One region of the Streptomyces sp. NPDC088147 genome, then DNA from elsewhere that is predicted to be linked to it. Evidence: riboswitches for the same ligand, from Rfam matches in the RefSeq annotation. Region 1 holds a riboswitch; each other region holds the start of a gene.
The links. Region 1 has a riboswitch for cobalamin ahead of metE (5-methyltetrahydropteroyltriglutamate--homocysteine S-methyltransferase). Riboswitches for the same ligand answer to the same signal wherever they lie in the genome.
Positions count from the first base shown of each region.

Region 2: it holds a riboswitch for cobalamin, as region 1 does, so the genes downstream of both, ACIOGX_RS05850 (ABC transporter substrate-binding protein) here and metE (5-methyltetrahydropteroyltriglutamate--homocysteine S-methyltransferase) in region 1, are expected to answer to the same signal.
Region 3: it holds a riboswitch for cobalamin, as region 1 does, so the genes downstream of both, ACIOGX_RS10555 (cobalamin biosynthesis protein) here and metE (5-methyltetrahydropteroyltriglutamate--homocysteine S-methyltransferase) in region 1, are expected to answer to the same signal.

Region 1 is NZ_JBIUSY010000001.1:433,610-440,867, forward strand. It holds gene ACIOGX_RS01675 (methionyl-tRNA formyltransferase) at 131-1,078, shown strand; cobalamin riboswitch at 1,163-1,381, shown strand; gene metE (5-methyltetrahydropteroyltriglutamate--homocysteine S-methyltransferase) at 1,542-3,860, shown strand; gene ACIOGX_RS01685 (SpoIIE family protein phosphatase) at 3,977-6,091, opposite strand; gene ACIOGX_RS01690 (PQQ-dependent sugar dehydrogenase) at 6,381-7,258, opposite strand, start outside.
Region 2 is NZ_JBIUSY010000002.1:109,247-116,504, forward strand. It holds gene ACIOGX_RS05840 (amino acid permease) at 1-926, shown strand, start outside; gene ACIOGX_RS05845 (Mov34/MPN/PAD-1 family protein) at 1,014-1,427, shown strand; cobalamin riboswitch at 1,480-1,612, shown strand; gene ACIOGX_RS05850 (ABC transporter substrate-binding protein) at 1,661-2,659, shown strand; gene ACIOGX_RS05855 (iron ABC transporter permease) at 2,667-3,707, shown strand; gene ACIOGX_RS05860 (ABC transporter ATP-binding protein) at 3,704-4,480, shown strand; gene ACIOGX_RS05865 (putative leader peptide) at 4,550-4,663, shown strand; gene ACIOGX_RS05870 (MoaD/ThiS family protein) at 4,779-5,081, shown strand; gene ACIOGX_RS05875 (PLP-dependent cysteine synthase family protein) at 5,081-6,031, shown strand; gene ACIOGX_RS05880 (MBL fold metallo-hydrolase) at 6,824-7,258, shown strand, end outside.
Region 3 is NZ_JBIUSY010000002.1:1,205,719-1,212,976, reverse strand. It holds gene ACIOGX_RS10570 (class II aldolase/adducin family protein) at 1-305, opposite strand, end outside; gene ACIOGX_RS10565 (inorganic phosphate transporter) at 482-1,765, shown strand; gene ACIOGX_RS10560 (hypothetical protein) at 1,780-2,007, shown strand; cobalamin riboswitch at 2,264-2,407, shown strand; gene ACIOGX_RS10555 (cobalamin biosynthesis protein) at 2,440-3,468, shown strand; gene ACIOGX_RS10550 (cobyric acid synthase) at 3,465-5,042, shown strand; gene ACIOGX_RS10545 (putative cobaltochelatase) at 5,071-7,194, shown strand; gene cobO (cob(I)yrinic acid a,c-diamide adenosyltransferase) at 7,194-7,258, shown strand, end outside.

The DNA of each region.
Region 1 (7,258 bases):
CTGTCGACCGGATGAATCGGACATGCGACCCACCTCGGTGTCGAACGGGCCCGGAAACGGCGCCCGTTGCATCCTTAGGTAAGGCTTGCTTTACTTACTGCGATCATTCGCTCTTCTGAGGAGGAACCCCATGCGGGTCGTCATGTTCGGTTACCAGACCTGGGGACATCGCACCCTGCGAGCACTCCTGGACTCCGAGCACGACGTGGTGATGGTCGTGACACACCCCAAGAGCGAGCACGCCTACGAGAAGATCTGGAGCGACTCGGTCGCCGACCTGGCCGAGGAGCACGGCGTCCCCGTCATCATCCGCAACAGGCCGGACGACGAGGAGCTGTTCCAGCGGCTCAAGGAGGCCGGCCCGGACATCATCGTGGCCAACAACTGGCGCACCTGGATCCCGCCGCGGATCTACGGCCTTCCCCGCTTCGGCACACTGAACATCCACGACTCGCTTCTGCCGAAGTACGCCGGTTTCTCGCCGCTGATCTGGGCCCTGATCAACGGAGAGCGGGAAGTCGGCGTCACGGCCCACATGATGGACGAGGTGCTCGACGCGGGCGACATCGTGGACCAGCGCGCGGTGCCGGTGGAGCCCACCGACACCGCCACCGACCTGTTCCACAAGACCGTCGACCTCATCGCCCCCGTGACGGTCGGCGCCCTGGACCGGATCGCCTCCGGGCAGACCGAGTTCACCAAGCAGGACCGCTCCCAGGCCACCTTCTTCCACAAGCGGGCCGAGGCGGACATCCGGATCAACTGGGACTGGCCGGCCGATGTCCTGGAGCGCCTGGTCCGCGCCCAGTCCGCGCCGTACCCGAGCGCCTTCACCTTCCACAAGGGCAAGCGCCTGGAGGTGCTGACCGCGGTCGTCTCGGAGGGCCGTTACGGAGGCACCCCCGGCCGCGTCTTCTACCGCGAGGGCGAGGGCGTGGTGATCGTCGCCGGCGCGGACGCCCGCACCGGCCGCAACCACGGCCTGGCCATCACCCGCGTACGGACGGAGGACGGCCGCGAGCTGCCCGCGACCGAGTACTTCACCTCCATGGGCGGCTATCTCACCAGCCGTCCCTGACGACCGGCCCGCGGGGGCGGATCCCGTGTCTCATGTCACGTTCCGGAATGTGAGCGGTGATGCGCGAGGAATGGTCCGCCCTCTAGGGTGGGCCGTGCAGCTGGTTCGCCCTGTCCGCCAGGCAGGAGCGTCGTAAGAGGGAACCCGGTGGGAATCCGGGACTGCCCCGCAGCGGTGAGCGGGAACGACCGCCGTCATACGCACTGGATCCGACCGTGGATCTGGGAAGCGACGGCCAGTAGGAATCTGCCCCGGCAGACGTGCCCGCGAGTCCGAAGACCTGCCCGTTGCCCGTACGCGACCGATCGCGTGCGGATATCCCGGTGACCTCGTGGGCGGGTCGGCGTACATACCAGACGGAAGGCCGCGCGGATGCGCGAGCCGGGTCCGTACGGTTCGTCACCCCTTCGCGTCCGCGTCCCGTCTCCGGGAGTTCAGGAGTCATCTCGCGAAGGAGATTTCCGTGACAGCGAAGTCCGCGGCCGCGGCAGCACGGGCCACCGTGTACGGCTACCCCCGCCAGGGTCGGAACCGTGAACTGAAGAAGGCCATCGAGGGCTACTGGAAGGGCCGGGTCACCGCCGACGCCCTCAGGGAGACCGCCGAGGGCCTGCGCCGTTCGAACTGGCGGCAGTTGGCCGACGCCGGCATCCACGAGGTGCCGACAGGTGACTTCTCGTACTACGACCATGTCCTGGACACCAGCGTCATGGTCGGCGCTGTCCCCCAGCGGCACCGTGCTGCCGTCGAAGCCGACGCGCTCGACGGCTACTTCGCCATGGCCCGCGGCAACCAGGACGTGGCCCCTCTTGAGATGACCAAGTGGTTCGACACCAACTACCACTATCTCGTTCCCGAGTTGGGCCCGGACACGGTCTTCGCGGCCGACTCCACCAAGCAGGTCGCCGAGCTGAGGGAGGCCCTCGCGCTCGGCCTCGCCGCCCGCCCGGTGCTGGTCGGCCCGATCACGTATCTCCTGCTGGCCAAGCCCGCCCCTGGGGTGGCCGCCGACTTCGAACCGCTGACCCTGCTGGACCGGCTGCTGCCCGTCTACGCCGAGGTGCTCGCCGGACTGCGCGCCGCCGGCGCCGAATGGGTCCAGCTCGACGAGCCCGCCCTGGCCCAGGACCGCACGCCCGCCGAGCTGAACGCCACCGCCCGCGCGTACCGTGACCTCGGCGGTGCGTCCGACCGGCCGAAGCTGCTCGTCGCCTCCTACTTCGACCGGCTCGGCGAGGCTCTGCCCGTCCTCGCGAAGGCCCCGGTCGACGGTCTGGCACTGGACTTCACCGACGCCGCCGCCGCCAACCTCGACGACCTCGCGGCCGTCGGCGGACTGCCCGGCAAGCGTCTCGTCGCGGGCGTCGTCAACGGCCGCAACATCTGGATCAACAACTTCGAGAAGTCGCTGTCCACCCTCGCCACCCTGCTCGGCCTCGCCGACCGGGTCGATGTGGCCGCCTCCTGCTCCCTCCTGCACGTACCGCTCGACACCGCGGCCGAACGGGACATCGACCCGCAGATCCTGCGCTGGCTCGCCTTCGCCCGTCAGAAGACCGACGAGATCGTCACCCTGGCCAAGGGGCTCGCCCGGGGAACCGACACCATCGCCGCCGCGATCGCCGCCAACCGCGCCGACCTCGCGTCCCGCGCCAACTCGGCGCTCACCCACGACCCGGCCGTACGCGCCAGGACCGCCGCCGTCACCGACGCCGACGGCCGCCGCTCGCAGCCGTACACCGAGCGCGCCGTCGCCCAGCGCGCCCACCTCGGGCTGCCCTTGCTGCCGACGACCACCATCGGCTCGTTCCCGCAGACCGGTGAACTGCGCACGGCCCGCGCCGATCTGCGCACGGGGCGGATCGACACCGCCGGCTACGAGGAGCGCATCAAGGCCGAGATCGGCGAGGTCATCTCCTTCCAGGAGAAGACGGGCATCGATGTGCTGGTGCACGGCGAGCCCGAACGCAACGACATGGTCCAGTACTTCGCCGAGCAGCTCACCGGCTACCTCGCCACACAGCACGGCTGGGTCCAGTCGTACGGCACCCGCTACGTCCGCCCGCCGATCCTCGCCGGCGACATCTCCCGCCCCGAGCCGATGACGGTGCGCTGGACCTCCTACGCCCAGTCGCTCAGCGAGCGCCCCGTCAAGGGCATGCTCACGGGCCCGGTCACCATGCTCGCCTGGTCCTTCGTCCGCGACGACCAGCCGCTCGGCGACACGGCCCGCCAGGTGGCCCTCGCCCTGCGCGACGAGGTCGCCGACCTGGAGGCGGCCGGCACCTCGGTCATCCAGGTCGACGAACCCGCCCTGCGCGAGACCCTGCCGCTGCGCGCCGCCGGCCACGCCGCGTATCTGGACTGGGCCACCGAGTCCTTCCGCCTCACCACCGGCGGCGTGCGTCCGGACACCCAGATCCACACCCACATGTGCTACGCCGAGTTCGGCGACATCGTCCAGGCCATCGACGACCTCGACGCCGACGTCATCAGTCTGGAGGCCGCCCGCTCCCATATGCAGGTCGCGAGCGAACTCGCCGCACACGGCTACCCACGCGAGGCGGGTCCCGGCGTGTACGACATCCACTCCCCGCGCGTGCCCGACGTGGACGAAGCCGCCGCGCTGCTCCGCAAGGGGCTGGAAGCCATCCCGGCCGACCGGCTGTGGGTCAACCCCGACTGCGGTCTGAAGACCCGGGGCTGGCCCGAGACCCGCGCGTCTCTGGAGAACCTGGTCTCCGCCGCCCGCACGGTACGGGCGGAACTTCCCGCGTCCTGACGGGAGTCGAGGGCCGGGAGGGGGCCGTCGTGGCCCCTTCTCGGCCCTTGACCGGCGTCCGCGGTGGATCACGGGTGCGGCGGATCAGGGATGCGGTCGGTCAGGGATGCGGTCGGTCACGGGTGCGGTCGAGGCCGGGCGATCAGTACCGCCACGTCGTCCTGATCGTACGGATCACGCAGCGTGTCCAGAAGACGGTCGCAGGTTTCCTCCAGAGAACGGCCGGGACCGTCGAGCACACCGAGGAAGACGCCGAGGCGTTCGTCGATGGCGTCACGGCGGGTTTCGACCAAGCCGTCGGTGTAGAGGACCAGTTGGTCCCCGGGGTACAGGGGCGCGCTGGTCGTTTCGAAGGGGACCCCGCCGACCCCGAGCGGTGCGCCGGACGGCAGGTCGAGCAGTTCGGGAGGCCGGCCCGCGGGGATGAGTGCCGGAGGCAGGTGTCCGGCCCCGGCGATGCGGCATCGGTCGCTGTGCGGGTCGTACTCGACGTAGATGCAGGTGGCGAAGTACGGCTCCAGACCGGCGGTGATCTTGTCGAGGTGCCGCAGCACCTCGGAGGGCGGGAGGTCGAGGTCGGCCAGCGTGGCGGTGGCGGTGCGCAGGCGGCCCATCGCGGCGGCGGCGTCGATGCCACTGCCCATCACATCGCCCACCACGAGCGCGGTCCTGTCCCCCGCGAGAGGGATGACATCGAACCAGTCGCCGCCGACCTCGTCGGTGGCGACCGCGGGTTGGTAGCGCGTGGCGACCTCCAGGCCCTCGGGCGACGCCGGTCGCGGCAGCAGGCTGCGCTGGAGGGTCACCGCCGTGTCGCGGACGCTCTCGTACAGGCGCGCGTTGTCGAGGGACACCGCGGTCCGGCCGGCCAGCTCACCGGCCAGGATGGAGTCGTCCGCCGTGAAAGGGCGGGGATTTGGGCCGCGCATCAGGCTCAGCACTCCCCGTACCTCGCCCTGGGCGGCCAGCGGTATCGCGAGATACGAGTGGATGCCGTTTCTGGCCAGGGCGGCGGCGGCTCCGGCGTCGCGGGCGACGCGCGCCAGATCGCCTTCGTCCATATGCGCCACCATGACCGGGCGAGCGGTCCGCAGGCACTGGGTGACCAGCTGGTCGGGGTCGTAGCGGACCAGCTGGCCGGCGGCGCCGAAAGCGGGGACCCCCTCCGCGGGGCAGGCGGCCTTCATCGCGAGGGTGCGCAGGAGCACCGGGCCGCTGTCGAGTACCGCGGGGCGGCGATGGCCCAGGGTGGAGTCGAGTACGTCCACCACCGCGAGGTCGCCGATTCCGGGCACCACGACGTCGGCCAGTTCACGGGCGGTCTGTGTGAGGTCCAGGGTGGTTCCGATACGGGCGGAGCCCTCGGCGATCAGGGCCAGACGCCGGCGCGCCTCGGCCGCCGCCGTGATCGCACCGTAGCGGTCGGTGACATCCACTACCGACGTGGCCACCCCCAGAACCTGTCCGTGGGAATCCTCCAGCCGGTAGACGGAGACGGACCAGGCATGATCGTTGTCGGGGTCGGCCGCGGTGCGGCCGGTGGTGTACGTGTCGATCTGGGGGCGTCCGGACTCGACCACGTCCCTGGCCATCGCTTCGGACGCCTCGACGCTGATCGAGGGCAGGACCTCCCCGAGACTCCGTCCCAGCTGATCCTTGGCCGGCAGACCGTGGATCCGTTCCATCGCCGGATTGACGGCCACAAAGCGCAGCTCGGTGTCCAGAACCGCCAGCCCGATCGGCGACTGGGCGATCAGCTGCGTGGACAACGCGATGTCCCGCTCCACCTCACGCACCGTCGACGCGTCCGTTGCGGTACCCAGCGCGAAGAAGTCCCCCTGATCGCCCGGTAGTCGCGTCCAGCGGAATTCCACCAGCCGCCGGCAGCCGTCCGCGGTCCGGACGGGAACGGTACCGGCCCAGCCCACACCGGTCTCCAGCATCCGTTCGTACGCGCCGGCCACCAGGTCCGCGCACCGGTCGTCGACCAGCAGCCGCGCCGCGTGCCGTCCCAGCGCTTCCCGCGCGGAGTAGCCGAAGAGCTCCTCGGCGCGCGGGCCCCACAGGATGATCCGCCCGGCCGTGTCCAGCGCCACCACCGCCACACCGAGGGCGTCCAGCACCCCGCTCGGCCGCTCCGGGAAGGGGCCGGAGGAGCCGCCGGCACCGCCGGCACCGCCGGCACCGCCGGCACCGAAGGATCCCGTTTCAGCGGATCCCGTTTCAGCCATCCCGGACGCTCCTTCCACCTGCCGGTGCGGGGCGTTCCCGGCGCGCGCCCTGGAGCCGCGGCGCCGGAATGGCTCCCGTGCCTTTCCGGTGCTTCCATGGTCTCCCGAGACGGTCGACGACGCACCGTACCGGTCGGGGCCGCGTCGTCACGTTCGGTAGTCCGCCGTCGGGAGCCGCACAGCACATCAGGCCCGGTGCTGACTTCTCAGCACCGGGCCTGACCTGGTGTGTTTCATCCACCGGGGCGGTGGGCCGTCAACCCACGGCCCCTTCGAACCGGACTCGTGGTTACGCGGGGTCGATGCGGGAGATGCTGCCGCCGATGGCGAGCACGTACAGCTCGCCGTCGCCGTCCTGGACGAACGAGATCGTTTCGCCGCCGTTGACTCCGAGGTCGCTCTCGCCGGTCACCTTGCCGTTCTCTATTCGCAGAGCGCGGACGGTGCCGTCGCAGTAGTCGCTGAACAGGTACTGGCCCTTGAGGTCCGGGATCGCCTCGCCCCGGTAGACATATCCGCCGGTCACCGAGCAGCCCAGCCCGTTACGGTCGTACTCGTGGATCGGCGGCACATGGTTCGCGGGCTCCGTCCCGCCCCGGAAGGGGTGGTTGCCCTCCATCGAGGACCAGCCGTAGTTCTCGCCGCCCTTGCTGTCCGCCGGGGCCCAGTCGATCTCCTCCCAGGCGCTCTGGCCGACGTCGGCGATCAGCAGGTCGCCCGTGCCCGAGTCGAAGGAGAACCGCCACGGGTTGCGCAGCCCGTACGCCCAGATCTCGCCCTTGGCGTTCGGGTCGTTCACGAACGGGTTGTCCGACGGGATCGCGTACGGCTCGCCGCCGCTCGGGTCGATCCGCAGTATCTTGCCGAGCAGCGTGTCGAGCTTCTGCCCGTTGCCGTGCGGATCGCCGCCCGAACCGCCGTCGCCGAAGGCGATGTAGAGATAGCCGTCGGGGCCGAACCTGATGTCGCCGCCGTTGTGGTTGGGGTACGGCTGCGTCTGGGTGAGGACCGTGCGCCGGGTGTCCGGCTGGAGCCGGCCGTCCTTTACGGCGAACTCGTCCACGGTGCTGGTGCCTTCAAGACTGGTGAACGAGATGTAGAAGTGCGCGAACTCCTTGTCGAACGCGATGCCCAGCAGGCCGCGTTCGCCGTCGGTGGTGGTCTCGC
Region 2 (7,258 bases), on a different contig from region 1:
CGATCATCGGAATGATCGTCATCGGTCTCGGCGTGCTCACCCTCGGCTTCTCCGACGCCGGTGACACCGCCAGCGCCTCCAACCTCTGGGCCCACGACGGGATCTTCCCCAACGGCATCGGCTCCAGCCTGATGACCCTCCAGGGCGTCATGTTCGCCTACCTCGCCGTCGAACTGGTCGGCGTCACCGCGGGCGAGTCCGAGAACCCGGAGAAGACCCTTCCCAAGGCGATCAACACGCTGCCCTGGCGCATCATCGTCTTCTACGTGGGCGCGCTGTCGGTCATCCTCGCGGTCGTCAAGTGGACCGAGTTCTCGGCGGGCGCCAGCCCCTTCGTCCACGCCTTCGAGACGATGGGCATCCCCCTCGCGGCCGGCATCGTCAACTTCGTCGTGCTGACCGCCGCGCTCTCCTCCTGCAACTCGGGGATGTACTCCACCGGCCGGATGCTCCGCGACCTCGCCGCCAACAGCGAGGCGCCCAAGCTCTTCGGCAAGCTCAACTCCCGCAAGACCCCGGCCTTCGGCATCACCGTCTCCGTCGCCCTCATGGGCATCGGCGTGGTCCTCAACTACATCGTCCCGGAGAAGGCCTTCGGCTATGTGACATCCGTGGCCACCGCCGCCGGTATCTGGACCTGGATGATGATCCTCATCAGCCATATCCGCTACCGCCGCGGGGTACGGGCGGGCCTGCTGCCCGCCTCCTCGTTCCCCGCCCCCGGCGGTTCGCTGTTCAGCTGGGTCGCGGCGGGCTTCCTCGCCCTCGTCACCTGTCTGATCGCGTACGACAAGGACGCACGGGTCTCCCTCTACGTGGGGGCGGTCTGGGCGGTCTGTCTCCTCATCGGCTGGCAGTACCTCAAGCGCCGCGCCCCGCGGACCACGGCCGGCGACTCCACCCCGGAGTACGCCTCCGCGGAGTGAATCCGCCGAGACCCCGACGGCCCCTGGAAAAACCGGGAAACTCCCTCCCGGATCCAGGGGCCGTACTCGTCCCTTTATATTTTCTCCATGCTCACCATCACCCAGGCCCTGCACGACAAGATCGTCGAGCACGCGCGCGCCGACCATCCCGACGAGGCGTGCGGCGTGGTCGCGGGTCCCGCCGGGACCGGCCGGGCCGAGCGGTTCATCCCCATGCTCAACGCCGCTCGCTCGCCCACCTTCTACGAGTTCGACTCGGCGGATCTGCTCAAGCTCTACCGGGAGATGGACGACCGCGACGAAGAGCCGGTGATCATCTACCACTCGCACACCGCGACCGAGGCGTATCCGTCCCGTACGGACATCACATACGCCAACGAGCCGGGCGCCCACTACGTCCTCGTCTCCACCGCCGACCACGACGACTCGGGCCCCTTCCAGTTCCGCTCGTACCGCATCGTCGAGGGCGAGGTCACGGAAGAGGACGTCGAGATCGTCTGAGGCCCGGGACCGACCGAGGCCGGGATCGGCCGAGGCGCCCGTCGCGGCGCTCACCAGGTCTGACACACTGAGCGCCGAACCGAGGCGGCGGGGATCAGGAAGCCGGTGTGAATCCGGCGCGGTCCCGCCACTGTGACCAAGCCCAGCTTGGCAGCCAGGAACTGACCTGCCGCCCTTCTCCCACCAGCCAGGGGACGCGGAAATCCCCCGGAGGAGGCCCTGCCGTGTCTGTGCTGTCCCGGCGCCGCCGTGCGCTCACGTCCGCCGCCATATCCGCCGTACTGCTCCCGCTCGCCGCCTGCGGCGGCGCCACCTCCACGGACGCGAAGGACGGCGCCCCGGCCGCGGCGACCGCGCCCGGCTTCCCGTACACCGTCACCAACTGCGGCGTGAAAACCACCTATCAGGCGCCGCCGAAGCGCGTCGTCACCATGAACCAGCACGTCACCGAAGTGATGCTGGCGCTCGGCCTGGAGAAGTCCCTCGTCGGCACCGCCTGGCTGGACGACCGGATCCTCCCCGCCTACGAGAAGGCGTACAAGAGCGTCCCGGTCCTCGCCGAGGAGTACCCCTCCAAGGAGCGGCTCCTCGCCGCCAACCCCGACTTCGTCTACGGCGGCTACGCCAGCGCCTTCGCCGCCAAGGACGGCCGCGGCCGCGACGACCTCCAGTCCGCGGGCATCCACACCCGGCTCAACGTCGAGAACTGCCCCAAGGGCAGGGCGACCCTCGACGACGTTTACCGGGAGGTCCGCGAAACGGGCCGCACCTTCGGCGTCCCCGACCGCGCCGAGAAGTGGATCGCCACCGCGCGCACCACCGTCACGGACACCGCCGCCCTGCTCAAGGGCGTCGAGCCGCTCTCCGTCTTCGTCTACGACAGCGGCGACAAGACCGCCTTCACCGCCGGCGGCACGGGCATCGGCAACGAACTGATCACCCGCGCCGGCGGCCGCAACGTCTTCGCCGACCTCGGCAAGTCCTTCGGCGACGCCACCTGGGAACAGGTCGTCGCCCGCAAGCCCGACGTCATCGTCATCTACGACTACGGCTCCACCACCGTCGCCCAGAAGAAGAAGCGGCTGCTGGAGGACCCCGTCCTCAAGGACGTACCGGCCGTCAGGAACAAGCGGTTCGCCGTCATGCCGCTCTCGGACGTGGTCCTCGGCGTACGCGCGCCCGACGCCATCGAACGGCTCGCCGCGCAGCTCCACCCCGAGTCCGTCAAGTAACCCGGCCATGACCAGGACCACCCCGCCCGGCCACGGGCGGCTGCGCTACACCCTGGTGCTCGGCTGCCTCGCCGCCGCGCTCGCCACCGCCGTCGTCGCGGGACTCGCCCTCGGCTCCGTACGCATCCCGCCCGGCCAGGTCATCACCATCCTCACCGGCGGCGCCGACCCCAGCCCCTTCCGGACCATCGTGCTCGACGTACGGCTGCCCCGCGTGCTGCTCGGCGTGATCGTCGGCGCCGGGCTCGCCGTCGTCGGCTCCGTCCTCCAGGCGCTCGTACGCAACCGGCTCGCCGACCCCTTCCTCCTCGGCATCTCCTCCGGAGCGTCCGTCGGCGCCGTGCTCGTCATGGTCCTCGGCATCGGCGGCGGGATCACCACCACCGTCGCCATGCCCGCCGCGGCCTTCGCCGGCTCGCTCCTCGCACTGGCGCTGGTGTACGGGCTGGCGCGCCGGCGCTCCACGATGACCGGCGGCCGGCTCGTCCTCGCCGGGGTCGCCGTCTCGTACATCCTCTCCGCGCTCACCACCCTCATCCTGATCGTCTCGGCACGCCCCGAGCACTTCCAGGAAGCCGTCTACTGGACCTTCGGCGGCCTCGGCAGCGCCCGGTGGTCCACCCTGCTCCTGCCCGGCGTCGTCCTCACCCTCGGCACCGCGCTGCTCATGGCGCTGGCCCGGCCGCTCGATCTGCTGCTGGCGGGCGAGGAGGGCGCGACCGCGCTCGGCCTGGACACCTCGCGCTTCCGCGCCGCGGTCTTCGTCCTCGCCTCCCTGGTCACCGGCGTGATGGTGGCCGCGAGCGGCGCCGTCGGCTTCATCGGGCTGCTCGTCCCGCACGCCGCCAGAATGGCCGTCGGCGCGGGCCACCGCGCCCTGCTGCCCGTCGCGGCACTGGGCGGAGCCGTCCTCCTCGTCGTCGCCGACCTCGCGGCCCGTACCGTCGCCGCGCCCCAGGACGTGCCCGTCGGCGTACTCACCGCGCTCACCGGCGGCCCCGCCCTCCTGTGGCTGATGCGCCGCCGCCCCGAAGGAGCCCCCGTATGACGGCGACACTCCGCCTCGAAGGACTCTCCTGCACCACCGACGGCCGCCTGCTCGTCGACAGCGCCGACCTGACCGCCGCCCCCGGCGAGACCGTCGGACTCGTCGGCCCCAACGGCAGCGGCAAGACCACCCTCCTGCGCTGCGTCTACGGAACACTCCGCCCCAGCCACGGACGGGCCCTGCTCGACGGCGACGACCTGCTCACCATGACCCCCAAGGCCAGGGCCCGCCGCGTCGCCACCGTCCCGCAGGACGGACAGCTGGACTTCGAGCTGACCGTCCGCGAGGTCGTCGCGATGGGCCGCTCCCCGCACAAACGCTTCTGGGAGGCCGACACCGCCGCCGACGCCGCCCTCACGGAAGCCGCGCTCGGCCGCGTCGGGATCGCCGGCCTCGCGGACCGCGCGTTCCCCTCCCTCTCCGGCGGCGAACGCCAGCGCGCGCTGGTCGCCCGCGCCCTGGTCCAGCGGCCCGCCCTGCTCGTACTCGACGAACCGACCAACCACCTCGACATCCGCTACCAGCTCGACATCCTCACCCTGATCAGGGAGTCCGGGACCACCAACCTGCTCGCCCTGCACGATCTGAACCTCGCCGCGTACTACTGCGACCGCGTCTACGTCCTCCAGGAAGGCCGGATCGTCGCCTCCGGCACCCCGCACGAGGTCTTCACCGCCGAACTCCTCGCCACCGTCTACGGGGTGACCGCCGAGGTCAGCACGCACCCCGCCACCGGCGCGCCGACCGTCGTCTATCTGCCCCCGTCCGCCTGACGGATAGGGACCGTCCGGGATACGAGATCACATGCCGGACCGCCGACCGGGAATCGTTACGATGACCGCATGGTTTCCCACGACGTGAGCGACAAGACGCCGAGCACCCCGCTGCTCGTGGCGCGGCTGCACGTCGATCTGTGCCGCCTCGCCAGTGCCATCTGTCCCGGCGCCGCGGGCTGAGCGACGCCCCCGAGCGACGCCTGCCGCGATCCGGCCGTCCGGACCACGTATCCCCTCGCGCGGGGGCCCGAGCCGCGCCCCCGTCACGCCCTCTCCCGATACAGGAGCCCATGCCATGGCCATCGAGGTCCGCATCCCGACCATCCTCCGCACCTACACCGACGGAGCCAAGGCCGTCGAGGGCAGTGGCGACACGCTCTCCGCGCTCTTCGACGACCTCGAAACCCGGCACGCCGGCATCCGGGAGCGGCTCATCGACCCGGCCAAGGACAACCAGCTCCGCCGCTTCGTGAACGTCTACCTCAACGACGAGGACGTCCGCTTCCTCGACGGCGTCTCCACCAAGCTCGCCGACGGCGACAGCGTCACCATCCTCCCGGCCGTGGCCGGCGGCGCGCTCGACACGTACACGGTCTGATGCGGTACGACTCCCCGCTGGCGGCGGTCGGCAACACGCCCCTGGTCCGGCTCCCACGGCTCTCACCGTCGGACGACGTCCGGATCTGGGCCAAGCTGGAGGACCGCAACCCGACCGGCTCGATCAAGGACCGGCCCGCCCTGCACATGGTCGAACAGGCCGAGAAGGACGGCCGGCTCACCCCGGGCTGCACGATCCTGGAGCCCACCAGCGGCAACACCGGCATCTCGCTCGCCATGGCGGCCCGGCTCAAGGGCTACCGCATCGTCTGCGTGATGCCGGAGAACACCTCCCAGGAGCGGCGCGACCTGCTCGCCATGTGGGGGGCGGAGATCGTCTCGTCCCCGGCGGCGGGCGGCTCCAACACGGCCGTACGGGTCGCCAAGGAGCTGGCGGCCGAGAACCCGTCCTGGGTGATGCTCTACCAGTACGGCAACCCGGACAACGCGGGCGCCCACTACGCCACCACCGGCCCGGAGATCCTGGCCGACCTGCCCTCCATCACGCACTTCGTGGCGGGCCTGGGCACGACGGGCACGCTGATGGGCGTGGGGCGCTACCTGCGCGAGAACGTCGAGGGCATCCGGATCGTCGCCGCGGAGCCGCGCTACGACGACCTGGTCTACGGCCTGCGCAACCTGGACGAGGGCTTCGTCCCGGAGCTGTACGACGAGTCCGTCCTCACGACCCGCTTCTCCGTCGGCTCCGCCGACGCGGTCACGCGCACCCGTGAACTGCTCCAGCAGGAAGGTATCTTCGCGGGCATCTCGACGGGCGCGGCACTGCACGCGGCGATCGGCGTCGGCCGCAAGGCGGTGAAGGCGGGCGACAGCGCGGACATCGTGTTCGTGGTGGCGGACGGGGGCTGGAAGTACGTGTCGACGGGCGTCTACACGGCGGCGACGACGGAAGAGGCGATCGAAAGGCTGCAAGGCCAGCTCTGGGCGTAGCGCCTCCCGGCGGGGGGCCGTGGGTACGGGTGCGTTTCGGCTCGGGCCGGTGGCCTGCGTGCGGGTTGTCGCCGGGGTGCGCTCCGGGGCTCGCGCCCGGGACTGCATGCTGTGCTTTTCCGGGGGACACCCCCGGACCCCCGTACGGCGCGCAGCTGCCCAGACGATGGTTCGGGCGTTCGCGCGCCACACATCACGCTCTACGTCCCGGACACGACCCCTGCGCGCCCCCCTTCACCGCCCGTCACGGACTGGCGCGGCCGTGCGCGAAGGCGGTTGAGACAGGCGGCAGCCCTCTCCCGCACCCGGCCCACTCACCCCCGCCGGGGCGGCGATCGGTCGTGACCACCGGGGCGCACCCACCCCCTCACCCTCACCAGGTCGGCGGGTTGTGGGGGGACCACCGGCGGGAGGGGGTCGGGGGCGTAGGAGGTGCGTGTCCGGACACTAAAGCGTGATTTGTGGCGCACGGACGCCCGAACCATCGACTTGCCGGAGTCGCGCCGTAAATCATGCCGTCCGGACATGTGCCTCCGGAGGCCCCGGCCCCCGGCCCACGACAACGCAACCGCAACCGCAACCCGGCGACCGCACCGCACCCCCCGCCGAAGGCGCACCGCACCGCACCCCGCCCCCGCCGGCAGGCGACACCCCATCCGAACCGGTGACAGGCCAGGTGAGTTCCCCCACAACGGCCCACTGTGGAGGAGCGACCCGCCCTTTCGCGCCTTACGCTCGACGAACCGCACGACCCCCGTCGCCCCCCTTCCATGCCACGGAGGTTCCCGCTCCATGAAGCTCACCGTCGTCGGCTGTTCAGGCTCGTTCCCCTCCGCGGGGTCGGCCTGCTCCAGCTACCTCGTAGAGGCCGACGGCTTCCGGCTGCTCCTCGACATGGGTAACGGCGCCCTCGGCGAGTTGCAGCGCCACGTTGGTCTCTACGACCTCGACGCCATCTTCCTGAGCCATCTCCACGCCGACCACTGCATCGACATGTGTGCCTACTTCGTCGCCCGTTACTACCGGTTCGACGGCGGCCGCTGTGACGCCATCCCCGTCTACGGCCCCGAGGGCACCGAGCAGCGTCTCACCACGGCGTACGCGGACACCCCCTCGGACAAGTCCATGAGCGAGGTCTTCGACTTCCACACGCTCAAGCCGGGCTCCTTCGACATCGGCCCCTTCTCGGTACGGACGGAGAAGGTCGCGCACCCCGTCGACACCTTC
Region 3 (7,258 bases), on a different contig from region 1:
GCGTGGGTGTGGACCACGGCCGTCGCGGAGGTGTTCCGGTAAACGGCGAGGTGCAGCGGCAGCTCACTCGTAGGGGTGAAATCACCGAGGACCTGCCGGCCGTCCGGATCGACGCCGACGGCGTCCTCGGCGGTGAGTTGGTCATACGGGACTCCGCTCGGCGTGACGAGGATCAGTTCGCCGATCCGTACCGACACGTTGCCCGATGTACCGACGACAAGTCCTTCACCTGCTGTTCTCCGGGCGGTGGCGATGAGTTCACGCCAGGCCCCGGCTATCGCGTCCCGACTCTGCTGATCAGTCATACGAGAATCCTGTCAGGCGGGAGCAATGGGGCCCAGGGCACGCCAGCAGAACAGGCGGGCGATTTCTCCACACATGGGGACACCACAAAGACGAGCCCAGTTCATCTTCCGTTCACTCTGACTCCCTACGTTCACCGAGGCCACTGACGTCAAAAGATTGCCTGGGTCCTGGGTCAATGGAACACATCACGCTGCTGCTCGCGATCGTGATCGTGACGGCTCTCGTGTTCGATTTCACGAACGGCTTCCACGACACCGCGAACGCGATGGCGACGACCATCTCGACCGGCGCTCTGAAGCCCAAGATCGCGGTGGGCATGTCCGCCGTCCTGAATCTTGTCGGCGCGTTCCTGTCCGTGGAGGTCGCCAAGACGATCTCCGGCGGACTCATCAACGAACAGGGCATCAGAACAGAAGTGATCTTCGCGGCGCTCGTCGGCGCCATCCTGTGGAATCTCTTCACCTGGCTGCTCGGCCTTCCGTCGAGCTCCTCCCACGCACTCTTCGGCGGCCTGATCGGCGCCACCCTGATGTCGGTCGGCGCCTCGGGGGTCAACGGCGGCGTCGTCATCACGAAGGTGCTGATCCCCGCGCTCGCCGCGCCGGTCGTCGCCGGTCTCGCGGCGCTGCTCGCGACGCGGCTGACGTACCGCATCGGCCGCCGTACGGACGACAAGGCGACCGCCAAGGGCTACCGCGCCGGACAGATCGCCTCCGCCGGTCTCGTCTCCCTCGCGCACGGCACCAACGACGCGCAGAAGACCATGGGCGTCATCACCCTCGCGCTGGTCACCGGCGGCGTCCTCGCCCCCGGCTCCAACCCGCCGATGTGGGTCATCGTCTCCGCCGGAGTGGCGATCGCGCTCGGTACGTATCTCGGCGGCTGGCGCATCATCCGCACCATGGGCACCGGCCTCACCGATCTCCGGCCGCAGCAGGGCTTCGCCGCCCAGACCAGCGCCGCGACCGTCATCCTGGCCTCCTCGCACCTGGGCTTCTCGCTCTCCACCACCCAGTCCTGCTCCGGCGCCGTGATGGGCGCGGGCCTCGGCCGCAAGGGCGGTGTGGTCCGCTGGTCGACCGCCAGCCGGATGTTCATCGCCTGGGGGCTGACCCTGCCCGCCGCGGGCCTGGTCGCCGCCGGGGCCGAGTTCCTCACCGGCCAGGGCACCTGGGGCGTCGCGGTCGTCGCCGTCCTGCTGGTCGCGATCTCCGGGGCGATCTGGCTCGCCTCGCGCCGCCGGCCGGTCGACCACACCAACGTGAACGAGAACGAGGCCGGAGCCGCCGGCGCGACGGAAGGCGCCGGGACCACCGAGCCCGCGGGCGTCGTCACCGCCGCCATCGCGGCCGTCACCCCGCCGCCCACGACCGGTGCCGCGCAGGAACTGTCGACCACCATCCCGGCCCCTGGCTCCACGGACGCCGCGGGCGAGCCCGCGCGAACCGCCACGGTGTAAGGAAGAGAAACCGCATGAACATCGACTGGGCAGCACTCGGTTCCGTCTTCGGTGTCAGCCTCGTGGCCACCGTCGCCCTCGTGGGCCTGTTCACCCTCGGCATCGTGGGCCTCGCCAAGCAGGAGTCGGCGAGCGCGCAGGGGGCCACTGGATCCGTGGCACTGGCCCGCGCGGGCGCGTACACCTGCTTCGCGCTCTGCGTGGCGGCCGTCGCGTACGGGATCTATCTGATCGTCGCCTGACCGCCGGGCGGCCGGAACGGCCGCGCCACCTCGACCCGGGCCGGCCCCGGCGCGTCCGTCACGCGCCGGGGCCGGTTCATGTGCCACGCCGGTTCATGTGCCACGCCGGTTCACGCGCCGGGCCGGTTCACGCGCCACGCCGGTTCACGCGCCGGGCCGGTTCACGCGCCGGGCCGGTTCTTCGGTGCTCGTGGGGCGGGGGTGGCGTGTGGGGCTCGGCACACTGTCCCGTCGCTGGTCAGGGATGAGTTGACGGGTGTTTGCGCTGCGTGGTGGACTTCCGGGGCCATTGACGACGGCAGAAGAGGAAGCCGGTGCGAATCCGGCGCGGTCCCGCCACTGTCACTGCGAGCCACGTCTCCAGGAGCCAGGAACTCTCGCCGCCGCATCACGTCGAGCCGGGGCGCGGACCCTGAGTGAGGACATTTCGCCATGTCTGGCCGCCGTTCGGCCGTCGTGCGCGGCCGGGGTCGGCCCGCCGAGCGTGCTTTCGCCTACGGCGCCGCCGTGGGCCTCCTGGGCGATCTGCTGTTCGGCGATCCGCGCCGGGGCCATCCCGTCGCCGCGTTCGGCCGGGCGGCGACGGCCGTCGAGCGCAGGCTGTGGCGCGACCACCGGGGATGGGGCGCACTGCACACCGTGGTGTGCGCCGGAGGCGCCGCCGGAATCGCGGCGCTGGCCGCCCGGGGCGTACGCGACCACCGCACCGCGTCCGTGGCGCTGACCGCCGCCACCACCTGGGCCGTGGTCGGTGGCACCTCCCTGGGACGGGAGGCACGGGCCATCGGCGCGGCGCTCACCGCCGGGGACATCGAACGGGCCAGGGAGCGGCTGCCGCATCTGTGCGGCCGCGACCCGCAGGCGCTCGACGGACAGCAGATCGCGCGCGCCGTGGTGGAGTCGGTCGCCGAGAACACCTCCGACGCGGTCGTCGGCGCGCTGGTGTGGGGGGCGGTGGCGGGGGTGCCGGGGCTCGCCGGATTCCGTGCCGTGAACACGCTGGACGCGATGGTGGGTCATCTCTCGCCCCGGTACCGCAGGTTCGGCTGGGCCTCGGCCCGGCTCGACGATGTCGTGGGCCGGCCGGGCGCCCGGCTGACCGCCGTACTCGCCGGTGCGCTGGCCGGCGGAGTCGGCGGCGATCCCGGCGCGGCCCTGCGGGCGGTACGGCGGGACGCCCGTAAGCATCCGAGCCCCAACGCGGGCCCCGTGGAGGCGTCGTTCGCCGGCGCGCTGGGCGTACGGCTGGGCGGGACGCTCGCGTACGGCGGGCGGGTGGAGCACAGGCCGGTGCTGAACGGCGAGGGCCGGCCGGTCGGGACGGCGGACATCGAGCGGGCCGTACGGCTGTCGCGCCGGGTGACCGGGGCCGCCCTCGCGGTCTGTGTGGCGGGCCGTTTCGGGTACGGACTCGCCCAGCGCGCGCTGCGCCGCGGGGCCGGGCGAAGGGGGCGCGGATGAGCGGGGGCGGGCGCGGCGGGGGGCTGCTGATAGCCGGCACGACCTCCGACGCGGGCAAGAGCGTGGTCACGGCGGGGATCTGCCGCTGGCTGGTGCGCCGTGGCGTGAAGGTCGCGCCCTTCAAGGGGCAGAACATGTCGCTGAACTCGTTCGTGACGCGCGAGGGCGCGGAGATCGGCCGGGCCCAGGCGATGCAGGCCCAGGCCGCCCGGATCGAACCGACGGCGCTGATGAACCCGGTCCTGCTGAAGCCCGGCGGCGACCGCAGCAGCCAAGTGGTGCTGATGGGGCGGCCGGTGGGGGAAATGAGCGCCAGGGGTTTCTTCGGGACCTCCCAAGGGGCGTCCCCCGGGAAGCCGCACCAGGGGCGGGAAGCCCTGCTCGGTCCCGTCCTGGATTGCCTGGAGCGGCTGCGCGACACCTATGACGCCGTGATCTGCGAAGGGGCCGGCAGTCCCGCCGAGATCAATCTGCGCCGTACCGACATCGTGAACATGGGCATCGCGCGGGCCGCGCGGCTGCCGGTGGTGGTCGTCGGGGACATCGACCGGGGCGGCGTCTTCGCCTCGTTCTTCGGGACGACCGCGCTGCTGTCCCCCGAGGACCAGGAGCTGATCGCGGGCTATCTGGTCAACAAGTTCCGGGGCGACGTCTCGCTGCTCGAACCGGGCCTGGAGATGCTCCGCGGGCTCACGGGGCGGTCCACGCTCGGCGTACTGCCGTATCGGCACGGTCTGGGCATCGACGAGGAGGACGGGCTGCGCGTCTCGATGCGCGGCGCCGTACGCGAGTCGCCCGCGGCTCCCCCGTACGGCGAGGACGTGCTGCGGGTCGCGGTCTGCGCCGTACCGCTGATGTCCAACTTCACCGATGTGGACGCGCTGGCGGCGGAGCCGGGGGTCGTCGTGCGGTTCGTGGACCGGCCGGAGGAGCTGGCCGACGCCGATCTCGTGGTGGTGCCCGGCACGCGCGGCACGGTCAGGGCGCTGGCGTGGCTGCGCGAGCGCGGGCTCGCCGGCGCGCTCGCGCGGCGGGCCGCCGAGAGCCGTCCCGTACTGGGGATCTGCGGCGGCTACCAGCTCCTGGGCGAGCACATCGACGACGAGGTGGAGTCCCGGGCGGGCGCGGTGCCCGGCCTCGGACTGCTGCCCGTACGGGTGCGGTTCGCCCGCGAGAAGACCCTGGCCAGGCCGGTGGGCCTGGCCCTCGGCGAGACGGTGGAGGGGTACGAGATCCATCACGGCGTCGCCGACGTACGCGGAGGCGACGCCTTCGTCTCCGACGCGGACGGGCGGGCGCTGGACGGCTGCCGGGTGGGGGCGGTCACGGGCACGCACTGGCACGGGGCGCTGGAGAGCGACGCGTTCCGGCGGCGGTTCCTGACGGAGGTGGCGCGGACCGCGGGCCGGCGTTTCGTCCCCGCGCCCGGCACGAGCTTCGGCGCGTTGCGGGAGGAACAGCTCGACCTGCTCGGTGACCTCATCGAGGAGCACGCGGACACGGACGCGCTGATGCGCCTGATCGAGGAGGGCGCGCCCCCGGGGCTGCCCTTCATTCCGCCGGGAGCGCCATGACGACCATCTTCGAAGGAGCGATCAGCATATGAGCACCCCCTTTCCGTTCACCGCCGTGGTGGGAATGGACGATCTGCGGCTCGCCCTGTTGCTCAACGCGGTGAGCCCCGCCGTGGGCGGTGTGCTCGTGCGGGGTGAGAAGGGCACCGCCAAGTCCACGGCCGTACGCGCCCTTTCGGCGCTGCTGCCGGAGGTGCCGGTCGTCGCGGGATGCCGGTTCAGCTGCGATCCCGAAGCGCCCGATCCGCGGTGCCCCGACGGGCCGCACGAGACGGCTCCCGGCGCGTCCAGGCCCGCCCGGATGGTCGAGCTGCCCGTGGGCGCCTCGGAGGACCGGCTCGTGGGCGCGCTGGACATCGAACGGGCGCTGTCCGAGGGCGTGAAGGCTTTCGAACCCGGCCTGCTCGCCGACGCGCACCGCGGGGTGCTCTACGTCGACGAGGTCAACCTCCTCCATGACCACCTGGTCGACCTGCTGCTGGACGCCGCCGCCATGGGTGCCTCGTACGTCGAGCGCGAGGGCGTCTCCGTACGGCACGCGGCGCGCTTCCTGCTCGTCGGGACGATGAACCCCGAGGAGGGCGAGCTGCGACCGCAGTTGCTCGACCGGTTCGGGCTGACCGTGGAGGTCGCGGCCTCGCGCGAGCCGGAGCAGCGGGTGGAGGTCGTACGGCGGCGGCTGGCGTTCGACGACGATCCGGCCGGGTTCGCGGCGCGCTGGGCCGGGGAGGAGACCGCGCTGCGGGACCGGATCGTCGCCGCGCGGGCGCTGCTGTCCGAGGTGCGCCTCGGCGACGCGGCGCTGCTCCGGATAGCCGCGACCTGCGCCGCGTTCGAGGTGGACGGGATGCGGGCGGACATCGTGATGGCGCGGACCGCGACGGCGCTGGCCGCGTGGGCGGGGCGTACGGACGTGCTCGCCGAGGACGTACGCCAGGCCGCGCTGCTGGCGCTGCCGCACCGGCGGCGCCGTAACCCCTTCGACGCGCCGGGGCTCGACGAGGACAAGCTCGACGACACGCTGGACGAGTTCAAGGGGGAGGACGGCGACGGCGGGGACGACGACCCGGGTCCTGACGGGCCCGGTGGCGGCGGTGGCATCCCGCCGCAGTCCGGTCCCGAGGGGTCCGGAGCCCCCGACACGCCGCACGAGTCCGGGTCCGGGCAGGACGACACGCCCGTCGAGCACGACCCGGAGGCGCGGGACGACACGCCCGCGGAGGCGGAGCCGGGACCCCAGGGGCAGCCGGGCCGCGCCGGGGCGGGTGAGCAGTCCGCGGTACGGGCCGCCGAACCGTTCCGTACGAAGACGCTGAGCGTGCCGGGTCTGGGCGAGGGCGCGGCCGGGCGGCGCTCCCGGGCCCGTACCGAACACGGCAGGACGACCGGGTCCCGGCAGCCCAGGGGCGCGCTCACCAAGCTGCATCTGGCGGCGACCGTACAGGCGGCGGCCCCGCACCAGCGGGCGCGCGGGCGCAGCGGTCCCGGTCTGGTGGTGCGCAGGGACGATCTGCGGCAGGCGACCCGGGAGGGGCGCGAGGGGAATCTCGTGCTGTTCGTGGTCGACGCGTCGGGCTCGATGGCGGCCAGGCGGCGGATGAGCGCGGTGAAGGGCGCGGTGCTCTCACTGCTGCTGGACGCCTACCAGCGGCGGGACAAGGTCGGTCTGATCACCTTCCGGGGCAAGGAGGCGGAGGTCGCGCTGCCGCCCACCTCGTCGGTGGACGCGGCGGCGGCCCGGCTGGAGTCGCTGCCGACGGGCGGGCGTACGCCGCTCGCCGCCGGGCTGCTCAAGGCGCATGACGTGCTGCGGGTGGAGCGGATGCGGGACCCGGCGCGGCGTCCGCTGCTGCTCGTGGTGACGGACGGCCGGGCGACCGGCGCGCGGACGGCGGACGGCGCGGATCCGGTGGCGCTGGCCGCGCGCGCGGCGCGGCTGCACGCTTCGGAGGGGACGGCCTCGGTGGTCGTGGACTGCGAGTCGGGTCCGGTACGGCTCGGTCTGGCCGCGTCGCTCGCCGCGGATCTGGAGGGTACGGCCATCACGCTCGACGAGCTGCGCGCGGACAGCATCGCGGGCCTGGTCAGGGACGTACAGCGGGATGTACAGCAGGCGCGGGCACACAACGGACGACCCAGGAGGGCCGCTTAATGCCACAGGGACAGCCGGAATCCGTACCGGACGACGGGCTCACCACCCGTCAGCGCCGCAACCG